Regions from separate parts of the Streptomyces sp. FIT100 genome, predicted to be linked through region 1. Evidence: predicted binding sites of a transcription regulator. Region 1 holds the regulator's gene; the other holds the start of a gene.
What was found. The regulator HspR, encoded in region 1, represses chaperone genes until heat shock. The targets are predictions, from matches to a motif close to TTGAGNNNNNNNNNCTCAA.

Region 1 (6,731 bases):
CAGGACCGAGGTCGAGACGGCGGTGACCGAGCTCAAGGAGAAGCTGAAGGGTGAGTCCGCCGAGGGCGACAACACGGCGGAGATCCGCACCGCCACCGAGAAGGTCGCGGCCGTCTCCCAGAAGCTCGGCCAGGCCATGTACGCCGACGCGCAGGCCCAGCAGGCCGCGGGCGGCGCCGGTGACGGTTCAGCCCAGCCCTCCGACAGCGCTGACGACGTCGTGGACGCCGAGATCGTCGACGACGAGAAGGACCAGAAGGGTGGCGCTGCCTGATGACGGAGGAGACCCAGGGCTTCGACGAGAAGCCTGACGTCCCCTCCGGCGCCACTCCGGACGAAGCGGCGCAGGCCGCCTCCCCCTCCACGGAGGGGGCGGCCCCGGCCGGGGACGCGGCACAGAACGCGCATCAGGCTGCCCAGGCAGCGCAGGCGGGTGCGCAGTCCGCCGGCCTGACGGCCCAGCTGGACCAGCTCCGTACGGCGCTCAACGAGCGCACGATGGACCTCCAGCGGCTCCAGGCCGAGTACCAGAACTACCGCCGTCGTGTGGAGCGGGACCGGATCACGGTCAAGGAGATCGCCGTCGCGCAGCTCCTGACCGAGCTCCTGCCCGTCCTGGACGACATCGGCCGTGCCCGCGAGCACGGCGAGCTGGTGGGCGGCTTCAAGTCGGTGGCCGAATCGGTGGAGACGGTCGCCGCCAAGATGGGCCTTCAGCAGTTCGGCAAGGAGGGCGAGCCCTTCGACCCGACGGTCCACGAGGCCCTGATGCACTCGTACGCGCCGGACGTCACCGAGACGACCTGTGTGGCGATCCTGCAGCCGGGCTACCGGATCGGCGAGCGCACCATCCGCCCCGCGCGGGTCGCGGTCGCCGAGCCCCAGCCGGGTGCGGCACCTGCGGCGCCCGCGGCGCCGAAGGACGAGCAGTCGGCCGACGAGGAGAGCGGTGGCCCGGGCGAGGGCTGACGTGATCGGTTGCGTACGAGGACGTGTCCGAGAGGAGGGACGTCGATGAGCACGAAGGACTTCGTGGAGAAGGACTACTACAAGGTTCTCGGCGTCCCCAAGGACGCGACCGAGGCCGAGATCAAGAAGGCGTACCGGAAGCTCGCCCGTGAGTACCACCCGGACGCCAACAAGGGCGACACCAAGGCCGAGGAGCGCTTCAAGGAGATCTCCGAGGCCAACGACGTGCTCGGCGACCCCAAGCGGCGCAAGGAGTACGACGAGGCGCGCGCCCTGTTCGGCAACGGTGGCTTCAGGGCCGGCGGTCCCGGCGCCGGCGGCACGTTCAACTTCGACCTGGGCGACCTCTTCGGAGGCGCTCAGGCCGGGGGCGGCGGCGCCGGTGGTGCCGGTGGCTTCGGCGGCGGGCTCGGGGACGTCTTCGGCGGACTGTTCAACCGCGGCGCCGGGGCGGGCGCCCGCACCCAGCCGCGCCGCGGCCAGGACATCGAGTCCGAGGTGACGCTCAGTTTCACCGAGGCGGTGGACGGGGCCACGGTCCCGCTGCGGATGTCCAGCCAGCAGCCCTGCAAGGCGTGCTCGGGAACCGGCGACAAGAACGGCACGCCGCGGGTGTGCCCGACCTGCGTCGGCACCGGCCAGGTCTCGCGCGGCGGCAGCGGTTCGTTCTCGCTGACCGACCCGTGCCTGGACTGCAAGGGCCGCGGTCTCATCGCGGAGAACCCGTGCGAGGTCTGCCACGGCAGCGGCCGCGCCAAGTCGTCCAGGACCATGCAGGTCCGCATCCCCGCCGGGGTGAGCGACGGCCAGCGGATCCGGCTGCGCGGCAAGGGCGCCCCGGGCGAGCGCGGCGGCCCGGCCGGCGATCTGTACGTCGTCGTCCACGTCGACTCGCACCCGGTCTTCGGGCGCAAGGGCGACAACCTCACCGTCACGGTGCCGGTCTCCTTCACGGAGGCGGCGCTCGGCGGCGAGGTGAAGGTGCCGACGCTCGGCGGGTCCCCGGTCACGCTGAAGCTGCCCGCCGGCACTCCCAACGGGCGCACGATGCGCGCCCGCGGCAAGGGTGCCGTCCGCAAGGACGGCACCCGGGGCGACCTCCTGGTCACCGTCGAGGTCGCGGTGCCGAAGGACCTCGGCGACGAGGCGCGTTCGGCCCTGGAGGCATACCGGAAGGCGACTGAGGGCGAGGATCCGCGGGCAGAACTGTTCCAGGCTGCGAAGGGAGCGTGACACGATGGACGGCCGACGTCGACAGCCGGGATTCGGTGGCAGGGCCTACGAACTCACCGACGAGACGCCGGTGTACGTCATCTCGGTGGCGGCCCAGCTCTCCGGCCTGCACCCGCAGACGCTGAGGCAGTACGACCGCCTCGGCCTGGTCTCCCCGGACCGGACGGCCGGCCGTGGCCGCCGTTACTCGGCCCGCGACATCGAACTGCTCCGCCAGGTGCAGCAGTTGTCGCAGGACGAGGGCATCAACCTGGCCGGTATCAAGCGCATCATCGAGCTGGAGAACCAGGTCGCGGCGCTCCAGGCGCGCGTCGCCGAGCTCTCGGCGGCGGTGGAGGGCGCGGCGGTGGCGATGCAGCAGCGCGAGGCGCAGGTGCACGCCTCGTACCGGCGCGATCTGGTGCCGTACCAGGACGTGCAGCAGGCGAGCGCGCTGGTCGTGTGGCGGCCGAAGCGCGGCGAGCAGTAGGACGCCCGAGGCAGCCCGAGGCAGCAAGGCAGTTCGTCCGAAGGGCCCGGTGCACGGCACCGGGCCCTTCGGCATGTCACCGGGTGCGGGCGCTCAGCTGTCCTGCTCCAGGATTCCGGACCGGGCGATGAGGAAGCCGAGTTGCGCCCGCGAACCGCTGCCGAGGCACGAGGCCAACTTGGCGATGTGGGCGCGGCAGGTGCGGACGTTCATGCCGAGGCGGCGGGCGATGGCCTCGTCGACGAGGCCCTCGACGAGGAGCCGGGCGATGGCGCGCTGCACGCCGCTGATGCCGTTCACGTTGGGCTCGTACGTCACGGGGTCGTCGAGCGGTATCGCCTGCATCCAGAACTGGTCGAAGACACCGACGAGATACTCGACCAGGCCCGGGTGGTGGAGTTCGAGCGCGACCTGGCGGTCCCGGCTGGCCGGGACGAACGCGACCTTGCGGTCGACGATGATCAGCCGGTCGATGATCTCCTCCAGCGTGCGCACCTCGACCTCGGGCCCGATCCGTTCCAGATAGGCCAGTGTGATCGGCTGATGGCGGGCGGTGTGCTGGTAGAGCGTGCGCATCGTGATGCCCCGGCCGAGCAGCGGCCTGACCCTGCGCAGCGCTTCGCCGAAGGTGGCCGCGCTGCGCCCGCTGCCCGGCTGCACCGTCAGCAGCTCCGACGTGCACTCGGCGACGACGCGGTCCAGGCTGGCGTTGATCCGGGGGAGCCCTTCGAGCACGGTTATCGCGTGGGTCGTCGAGGGGTCCTGCGCGCTGATGGTCATGAATGGCTCAAACGCGTCGGACAGTTCTACGGTGAGCCGTCTACGCTCCTGGATTTCGTTCTCTATCGGCAGCAGCAGCTGGGCCAGTGCCGCGGAGGGCGGAACCGGGCGGAGCCACTGGGCGTCGTCGGGGTCGGGACGGAGCAGGTCCAGGTCGATCAGGCAGGGCGCGGAGGCCACCTCCGTCCGGGCGATGCGCCCGGTCCGCAGTGCGCTCGCGTAGAGCCGGGAGCCGGCCTCGCACAGCTCCGCATGTGTATGAGGGTGCCCCTGATTGTCCCGTTCCGACCGCATCTGTACACCCCCAGGCTTTTGCAATACAGGAACATGATGCATTGGGCGAGTGGTGGAAACGTGGAGAGTGAGCCATCGTCATGGCTGCGGGGGAGCCGTAGGAATCACCTTCAAGTGAGGTTGCTCGGTCATGGCCAAGAAGCTCATACGCACCGTAGTCGGTGTCGCGCTCTTTGCTGCTGCGGCGGTGGGAGTGGCGGCGTCGGCCGAGGACCCCGGGTGGGGGCTGGGTACGCAGGTGACCACGGCGGCGCCTGACCCGGGCTGGGAAATGCCGGACCCGGGCTGGGAGCTCGCACCGCAGACGGTTCAGGGCGACCCGGGCTGGGGAAGCGTGCCGCGCACGCTCCCGGATCCTGGCTGGGGAGCGGCTCCGGCCGCGGACCCGGGTTGGGGGTCCGCGCAGGCATGACGGTTCCCGAGGATCCTCGTTTCCGCCGTGAGATGGCGACCGCGTACCGCTCCGGGTGGCATTTCATCGACCTCGTCACGGCGGTGCCGCACCGTGGCGATTCGTTGATGGTCACCCTCCTCGGCGAACCGGTCGTGATCAACCGCGGTGACGACGAGGAGATCCGCGCGTACCGGTGCCTCCGGAGGCCCCGCGGGGCTCCGCAACCCGTTCGCTGTGCCATCAGGTACGGCATGATCTTCGTCAATCTCGACCAGCGCGACCACCAGCTGGTCGAACCGCAAACCACCACCGCCACCCCCCGCAGTGCCTGAGCGGTTCCCCCGTCGTTCAAGATCGCTCAGGTACTTCCCCCACACAGCGGCGCCATCGTGGACCTGAAACACGATGGCGCCGCTGTGCTGTGCGCGCACAGCACGGGCGCTGCTCCGGCCCGGCTCCGGCGCTGCTCCGGCCCCGGCAGGGGCGCGACTCAGGCGCGGCCCATCGCACGGGTAAGCGCGATCTCGATGACCACCCGGTCCGGGTTCGGGGCCGGGGTGCGGCCGTAGCGCTCCGCGTAGCGCGCCACCGCGTCCGCGACCGCCTCCGGGTCCGTGCGGACCGTGGCGCGGCCCTCCAGCGTCGCCCAGCGGCCCTTGTCCACCTGGCAGACCGCCACCGGGGCCGGCTCCGGGGCGGCTGCCAGGATGTTCGCGACCTTGCGGCTGTGCTTGTTGGTGATGACGCGGGCGATGCCCCGCTCGCCGCCCTCCGGGTCGTACGTGACGCCCACCGCGACGACGTGCGGGGTGCCGTCGGGCCGCGGGGTGGTCAGGGTGCACATGTGGTACTCCCGCCAGAAGCTGAGATACGACGGGTCCGGGCTGCGCGGATCGATGGCCATGCCCTGGAACCTACCGCCGGAGCTGCCCGTTTAGTAGCCCTGGATGGACCTTGAGTGGAATAGACTCAACTTTGTGTACGCTGGACGAGTCATGGACAGAGGAGGCGTCATGCAGCAGTACGACGCCGCTCAGACGCAGCTGAGGAGGAGAGACCGCACGTGGACGCCGAGCTGACCAACAGGAGCCGGGACGCGCTCAATGCCGCTTCCACCAGGGCCGTGTCCGACGGGCACGCCGATCTGACCCCCGCGCATCTTCTGCTCGCGCTCCTCGCGGGCCAGGACAACGAGAACATCACCGACCTGCTGGCCGCCGTCGACGCCGACCAGGCCGCGGTGCGCTCCGGGGCCGACCGGGTCCTGGCCGACCTGCCCAGCGTGACCGGCTCGACCGTCGCGCCCCCGCAGCCCAGCCGGGAACTGCTCGCCGTGATCGCCGACGCCACGACCCGTGCGAAGGAGCTCGGCGACGACTATGTGTCGACCGAGCACCTGCTCATCGGTGTCGCGGCCAAGGGCGGGCGGGCCGGCGAGGTGCTGTCCGGGCAGGGGGCCACGGCGCAGAGGCTGCTGGAGGCGTTCGAGAGGACACGAGGAGGGCGACGGGTGACGACACCCGACCCCGAGGGCCAGTACAAGGCCCTGGAGAAGTTCGGCACGGACTTCACGGCCGCGGCCCGTGAGGGCAAGCTCGATCCCGTCATCGGCCGTGACCAGGAGATCCGCCGGGTGGTGCAGGTGCTCTCGCGCCGCACCAAGAACAACCCCGTGCTGATCGGTGAGCCCGGCGTCGGCAAGACCGCCGTCGTCGAGGGGCTCGCCCAGCGGATCGTGAAGGGCGATGTGCCCGAGTCGCTGCGCGACAAGCGGCTCGTCTCGCTCGACCTGGGCGCGATGGTTGCGGGTGCGAAGTACCGGGGCGAGTTCGAGGAGCGCCTGAAGACCGTCCTCTCCGAGATCAAGGAGAGCGAAGGGCGGATCATCACCTTCATCGACGAGCTCCACACCGTCGTCGGCGCGGGCGCGGGCGGCGACTCCGCGATGGACGCGGGCAACATGCTGAAGCCGATGCTCGCCCGCGGCGAACTGCGCATGGTCGGCGCCACGACCCTCGACGAGTACCGCGAGCGGATCGAGAAGGACCCCGCCCTGGAGCGCCGCTTCCAGCAGGTGCTGGTCGCCGAGCCGACGGTCGAGGACACGATCGCGATCCTGCGCGGGCTCAAGGGCCGGTACGAGGCGCACCACAAGGTGCAGATCGCGGACAGCGCGCTGGTCGCCGCCGCGACCCTGTCCGACCGGTACATCACCTCCCGCTTCCTGCCCGACAAGGCCATCGACCTCGTCGACGAGTCCGCCTCGCGGCTCCGTATGGAGATCGACTCCTCGCCCGTCGAGATCGACGAGCTGCAGCGCTCCGTCGACCGGCTGCGGATGGAGGAGCTCGCGCTCAAGAGCGAGACGGACGAGGCGAGCAAGCAGCGTCTGGAGAAGCTGCGGCGCGACCTCGCGGACCGGGAGGAGGAGCTGCGCGGCCTGACCGCGCGCTGGGAGAAGGAGAAGGAGTCCCTCAACCGGGTCGGTGAGCTGAAGGAGAAGCTCGACGAGCTGCGCGGCCAGGCGGAGCGGGCCCAGCGCGACGGCGACTTCGACACCGCCTCCAAGCTGCTCTACGGGGAGATTCCGGG
Region 2 (6,731 bases), 1.2 Mb from region 1:
GATTCGCCGTGACCGCCGCCCTCTTCGTGGTCCTGGCCCTCCTCCTCACCCTCCTCACCGTCTTCGCCCTCCCCGGCTCGGCCGCCGCCGCGTCCGGGGACACGCCCGCACGCGGCTCGGCCCACCTGGGCATGGGCGTCGTCGCCCACGACGGCCAGGGCGGCCTTCCACGCGACGGCCGCGCCGTCCAGACCGAAGGCGTCGACGTCTCCAGCCACCAGGGGAACGTCAACTGGGCGTCGCTGTGGAGCAGCGGCGTGAAATGGGCCTACGTCAAGGCCACCGAGGGCACCTACTACGAGAATCCCTACTTCGCACAGCAGTACAACGGTTCGTACAACATCGGCATGATCCGCGGCGCGTACCACTTCGCCACTCCCGACACGACGACCGGCACCGCCCAGGCCGACTTCTTCGTGAACAACGGCGGTGGCTGGTCGCGGGACGGCAGGACGCTGCCGGGCGTGCTGGACATCGAGTGGAACCCGTACGGGGACGCGTGCTACGGGAAGACGCAGTCCGCGATCGTGACCTGGATCCGTGACTTCCTCAACCGCTACAAGGCGCGGACGGGGCGGGACGCGGTGATCTACACGGCGACGAGCTGGTGGACGCAGTGCACCGGCAACTACAGCGGCTTCGCCACGGCCAATCCGCTGTGGGTGGCGCGCTACAACACGACGGTGGGCACGCTGCCGGCGGGCTGGTCCTACTACACGATGTGGCAGTACACGTCGACGGGCCCGATCGTCGGCGACCACAACCGCTTCAACGGCGCGCTGGACCGGGTGGTGGCCCTGGCCAACGGCTGAGCCCCTGCGACCTTTCCCCACCCCGCCCCTTCCCGAACTGGGGCGGAGCCCCGGACCTCATTGCGGGGGCGCTGCCCCGAACCCCCGCCGGGGCGCTGCCCCGGACCCCGCTCCTCAAACGCCGGAGGGGCTGGGTTTCAGGGCTCCGCCCCGGACCCCTTCAAGCGCCGGAGGGGCCGGCATGTCCAGCCCCTCCGGCGCTTGAGGACACGGCCGAAGGCCGTCCCGGGTCCGGGGCTGAGCCCCAGTGGGGCCGGGGTCCGGGGTCCGGGGCGGAGCCCCAGCGGCAGGCCGGGGGGCCGAGCCCCCGTCAGGGACTACGCGGCCGCCCCCGCCAGGACCTCCGCCGGGGCCAGGGCCAGTTCCAGGACCTGGCGGACGTCGGTCACGGGGTGGACGTCCAGCTTCTCCAGGACCTCGGCGGGGACGTCGTCGAGGTCGGCCTCGTTGCGCTTGGGGATGACCACGGTCGTCGTCCCCGCCCGGTGCGCGGCCAGGAGCTTCTGCTTGAGGCCGCCGATCGGGAGGACCCGGCCGGTCAGGGAGACCTCGCCGGTCATCGCCACGTCCGTCCGCACGAGCCGGCCGGAGAGGAGCGAGGCGAGCGCCGTCGTCATGGTGATGCCGGCGCTCGGGCCGTCCTTCGGGACCGCGCCCGCCGGGAAGTGGATGTGCACGCCCCGGTCCTTGAGGTCGGCCACGGGCAGCTCCAGCTCCGCACCGTGCGAGCGGAGGAAGCTCAGGGCGATCTGCGCGGACTCCTTCATGACATCGCCGAGCTGACCGGTGAGGGTCAGCCCCGCTCCGCCCGTCTCCGGGTCGGCCAGTGACGCCTCGACGTACAGGACGTCGCCGCCCGCGCCGGTGACGGCCAGGCCGGTGGCCACGCCCGGGACCGCCGTGCGGCGCTCGGCCGGGTCCTGGGCGGACTCGGGGACGTGGTGCGGCCGGCCGATCAGCCCTCGCAGATCGGCGTCGGTGACGGTGAACGGCAGCTCGCGCTCGCCGAGTTCGTGCTGGGCCGCCACCTTCCGCAGCAGCCGGGCGATCGCGCGCTCCAGGGTCCGCACGCCCGCCTCGCGGGTGTACTCCCCCGCCAGCCTGCGCAGCGCGGACTCGTCGATGGTGACCTCGCCGCCGGCCAGACCGGCCCGCTCCAGCTGGCGCGTGAGCAGGTGGTCGCGGGCGATGACGACCTTCTCGTCCTCGGTGTAGCCGTCGAGCCTGACCAGCTCCATCCGGTCGAGCAGGGCCTCGGGGATGGCCTCCAGGACGTTGGCCGTGGCGAGGAAGACGACGTCGCTCAGGTCGAGTTCGACCTCCAGGTAGTGGTCCCGGAAGGTGTGGTTCTGCGCCGGGTCCAGGACCTCCAGCAGCGCCGCCGCCGGGTCCCCGCGGAAGTCGGAGCCGACCTTGTCGATCTCGTCGAGCAGGACCACCGGGTTCATGGACCCGGCCTCCTTGACGGCACGGACGATACGGCCGGGCAGCGCGCCGACGTAGGTGCGCCGGTGGCCGCGGATCTCCGCCTCGTCCCGTACGCCGCCGAGCGCGACGCGGACGAACTTGCGTCCCATCGCGTGCGCGACGGACTCGCCGAGCGAGGTCTTGCCCACGCCCGGCGGGCCGACGAGCGCGAGAACCGCTCCCCCGCGCCGCCCGCCGACCACGCCGAGCCCCCGGTCGGTGCGCCGCTTGCGCACCGCCAGGTATTCGGTGATCCGCTCCTTCACGTCGTCCAGGCCCGCGTGCTCGGCGTCCAGGACGGCCTTGGCGCCCTGGATGTCGTACGCGTCCTGCGTACGCTCGCTCCAGGGCATCTCCAGGACCGTGTCGAGCCAGGTGCGGATCCAGCCGCCCTCGGGGCTCTGGTCGGAGGACCGCTCCAGCTTGTCGACCTCCTTGAGGGCCGCCTCGCGGACCTTCTCGGGCAGGTCGGCGGCCTCGACCCGGGCCCGGTAGTCGTCGGACTCGTCGCCCTCGGCCTCGCCGCCCAGCTCGCGCAGCTCCTTGCGCACGGCTTCGAGCTGGCGGCGCAGCAGGAACTCGCGCTGCTGCTTGTCGACGCCCTCCTGGACGTCCTTGGCGATGGACTCGGCCACATCCTGCTCGGCGAGGTGCTCACGGAGCTGCTCGGTGGCGAGCTTCAGCCGGGCGACCGGGTCGGCGCTCTCCAGCAGTTCCACCTTCTGGGTGGTGGTGAGGAAGGGCGAGTACCCGGAGTTGTCGGCGAGGGCGGAGACGTCGTCGATCTGCTGGACGCGGTCGACGACCTGCCAGGCGCCGCGCTTCTTCAGCCAGCTGGTGGCGAGCGCCTTGTACTCCGTGACGAGTTCGGTGACGGAGCCCGGCAGGGGGTCCGGCACGGTCTCGTCGACACCGAGGCCCTCCACCCAGAGGGCGGCGCCGGGTCCGGTCGTGCCGGCGCCGATGCGCACCCGGCTGCGGCCTCGGATGAGGGCGCCGGGGTCGCCGTCGGAGAGCCGGCCGACCTGCTCGACGGTGCCGAGCACGCCGGTCGCGGCGTAGGTCCCGTCCATGCGCGGGACGAGCAGCACCCTGGGCTTGCCCGGCTGGGTGCGGGCGGCAGCCTGGGCGGCCTCCACCGCGGCCCGTACGTCGGCGTCGGACAGGTCGAGCGGCACCACCATCCCGGGCAGCACGACCTCGTCGTCGAGCGGCAGCACAGGCAGGGTGAGGGCGTCGTTGTAGGCCGAGGACTCAGCAGCCATGATCTCCCCTTCGGCAGTCAAGTTGAGCTACATGGACTCAATGCAGGAGGGGTGCCGGTTGTTCCCCGGGGCATGTTCGCTATGAGCGATCGGGGATACCGGAATCCGCGACCACTCGATGTAATGTCCTGGTGACATCAGTGGCTATTACATCGGCTGTTACATCACTGCCGGACGCGGTACGGGACTGGGTGGACGGCTGGGTCGTCTCGCGGGGCGCCGCGGACCCCCTGGCCGAGCCCTGGGGTTTCACCGTCGACGTCGGGCTGCCCCGGCACACCACCCGCCATGTGCTCACCGCCGGCGGGGAGTCCGCGGTCCGCGAGGTCGCCGCGGCCGCGCGGACGCCGGGCCGGTGGCTGAAAATCTTCGAGGAACCGGAGAGGGTCCTGCCCTGGCTGGGGCCGGACTGGACGCCCGACGAGCCCGGGTTCCTCATGACGGCGTCGCTGCACCGCGAGGCGGGCCGCCTCCCGGTGCCGGCCGGCTACCGGCTGCGCAGCTGGACCCGCGGCGGTGTCACCCGCGCCCTCGTCACCACCGATGACGGCACCTTCGCGACCCGTGGCCAGATCGCCCTGCCCGGCGGATCCGGGACCGCGGTCATCGACCAGATCGAGACAGCCGTCGAGCATCGCCGCAAGGGCCTCGGCAGCCTCGTGATGCGCACGCTCCAGGACGCCGCGGCCGCCCGGGGCGCCGGCGCCGCCGTCCTCGGCGGCACACCGGACGGGCGGGGGCTGTACGAGTCGCTCGGGTGGCGGGTGATCGCGCCGCTGGTCAGCGTCTCCTACGCCCCGAAGGCGCCATGAAGACCCGCCGCCCGCCGTAGGGCTTCTCGTAACCTGCCGTCCATGGTGCGGCCCAGCAGTGACTCAGCGCCCCGCACACTCGACCGGCGCGAGGGACCGTACGGCGAGGTCGTCCTGCGGGAGCGCGGCGGCCCGGACGGCCGGAGCGTCCACGAGATCATCGCCAACGGGTGCTTCCTGATGGACACTTCGGACGGCCGGTCGGAGCGGCTGCTGATCGACGCCGCGCGTCGCGTCCTGGCCGACCTCCCCGATCCGCCCCGCGCACCCTCCGTGCTCATCGGCGGCCTCGGCGCCGGCTTCTCGCTGGCTCACGCCGCGGCCGACCGCTCCTGGGGGCGGATCGCCGTCGCCGAGCGCGAGCGGGCGATCATCGACTGGCACGTGTCAGGCCCCTTGGCGGCGATCTCCGCCGGCGCGCTCGCCGACCCGAGGACCGTGATTCTCCACACGGACCTCGTCACGTACGTCCATAACTCTTCGGACACATACGACGCGCTCTGCCTCGACATCGACAACGGCCCCGACTGGACTGTCACGGAGGACAACGGAAGCCTCTACTCACCGGCCGGACTCGCGGCCTGCGCAAGCAGGTTGAACCCCCGCGGGGTGCTCGCCGTGTGGTCGGCCAGACCCTCCGGCGATTTCGAAGAGTCATTGCGGAATGCCGGATTCAGCGGGGTAAGAACCGAAGAGGTCCACGTTGCCCGAGGCGTACCCGACGTGGTCCATCTCGCTGTTCGCCCTGCGTAGCCGCGAGACGATCGATGCCTTTACGCTGACTGACCTGACACACCGATCTAGACCTGACACACCGAACTACACGCAGCTCGCAGTGCGCGACAGGGGCGGGGCGATGGAGCAGACACACACCAGCAGCAACGGCGCAGCGTCGTACTCGACGGCCAGTGCCCAGCGCCGGGTGCTGGTGGTCGAGGACGACACCACCATCGTCGAGGCCATCGGCGCCCGGCTGCGCGCCGAGGGCTTCCTGGTCCAGACGGCGACGGACGGCCCGGCCGCCGTCGACGCGGCCGAGGCATGGCAGCCGGATCTGATGGTCCTCGACGTGATGCTGCCCGGCTTCGACGGCCTGGAGGTCTGCCGCCGCGTCCAGGCGCAGCGGCCGGTGCCGGTGCTGATGCTGACGGCGCGCGACGACGAGACCGACATGCTGGTCGGGCTGGGCGTCGGCGCCGACGACTACATGACCAAGCCGTTCTCGATGCGGGAACTGGCGGCGCGGGTGCACGTCCTGCTGCGCCGCGTGGAGCGCGCCGCGCTGGCGGCCGTGACGCCGCGCAGCGGCATCCTGCGCCTCGGTGAGCTGGAGATCGACCACGCGCAGCGCCGGGTCCGGGTCCGGAGCGAGGACGTGCACCTCACCCCCACCGAGTTCGACCTGCTGGTCTGCCTGGCGAACACGCCGCGCGCGGTGCTCTCGCGCGAGCAGCTCCTCGCCGAGGTCTGGGACTGGGCGGACGCCTCCGGCACGCGCACGGTCGACAGCCACATCAAGGCGCTGCGCCGCAAGATCGGCGCTGAGCGGATCCGGACCGTCCACGGCGTGGGATACGCCCTGGAGACCCCGGCCCCATGAACCGGCTGAGCCGGCTCCGGTCCGAGGTGGGCACGGTCGAGATCTCGATCAAGACCAAGCTCGGCGCACTGGTCGTCATGTCGGTGCTGATCACGACCGGCCTCGCGCTGGTCGCCTTCAGGACCGGGGCCGAGCTGCGCTACGTCACCGTCTTCGCGATGATCACCACGCTGCTGATCACGCAGTTCGTCGCCCACGGCCTGACCGCGCCGCTGGACGAGATGAACACGGTCGCCAAATCGATATCCCACGGCGACTACACCCGCCGGGTGCGCGGCGCGGGCCGCCGTGACGAGCTCGGCGACCTCGCCTCCACGATCAACCGCATGGCCGACGACCTGGAGGCCGTGGACCGGCACCGCAAGGAGCTCGTCGCGAACGTCTCGCACGAGCTGCGCACCCCGATCGCGGCGCTGCGCGCGGTCCTGGAGAACGTCGTGGACGGGGTGTCCGCCGCAGACCCCGAGACGATGCGGACGGCGCTGAAGCAGACGGAGCGGCTCGGCAGGCTCGTCGAGACGCTGCTGGACCTGTCACGGCTCGACAACGGTGTGGTACCGCTCAGGGCACGGCGCTTCGAGGTGTGGCCGTATCTGTCGGGGGTGCTGAAGGAGGCCAATCTGGCCGCCGTGCAGCGCGGGCTCTCCTCCGGGTCCGGCAGTCACACCCGCAAGGACGTGCATCTGCACCTCGACGTGTCCCCACCGGAGCTGACGGCGCACGCGGACGCCGAGCGGCTGCACCAGGTCGTCGCCAATCTGATCGACAACGCGGT

Region 2: the regulator HspR is predicted to act here: its motif matches at 3,567-3,585, upstream of lon (endopeptidase La).

What each region holds. Positions count from the first base shown of each region.
Region 1 covers NZ_CP075715.1:4,243,796-4,250,526, forward strand. Annotated here, with positions in the region: gene dnaK (molecular chaperone DnaK) at 1-274, shown strand, start outside; gene grpE (nucleotide exchange factor GrpE) at 274-969, shown strand; gene dnaJ (molecular chaperone DnaJ) at 1,015-2,202, shown strand; gene KK483_RS19165 (heat shock protein transcriptional repressor HspR) at 2,207-2,671, shown strand; gene KK483_RS19170 (helix-turn-helix transcriptional regulator) at 2,765-3,745, opposite strand; gene KK483_RS19175 ((2Fe-2S)-binding protein) at 4,154-4,471, shown strand; gene KK483_RS19180 (pyridoxamine 5'-phosphate oxidase family protein) at 4,630-5,043, opposite strand; gene clpB (ATP-dependent chaperone ClpB) at 5,203-6,731, shown strand, end outside.
Region 2 covers NZ_CP075715.1:5,431,375-5,438,105, reverse strand. Annotated here, with positions in the region: gene KK483_RS24575 (lysozyme) at 1-812, shown strand, start outside; gene lon (endopeptidase La) at 1,130-3,544, opposite strand; gene KK483_RS24565 (GNAT family N-acetyltransferase) at 3,685-4,356, shown strand; gene KK483_RS24560 (spermidine synthase) at 4,399-5,109, shown strand; gene KK483_RS24555 (response regulator transcription factor) at 5,213-5,956, shown strand; gene KK483_RS24550 (HAMP domain-containing sensor histidine kinase) at 5,953-6,731, shown strand, end outside.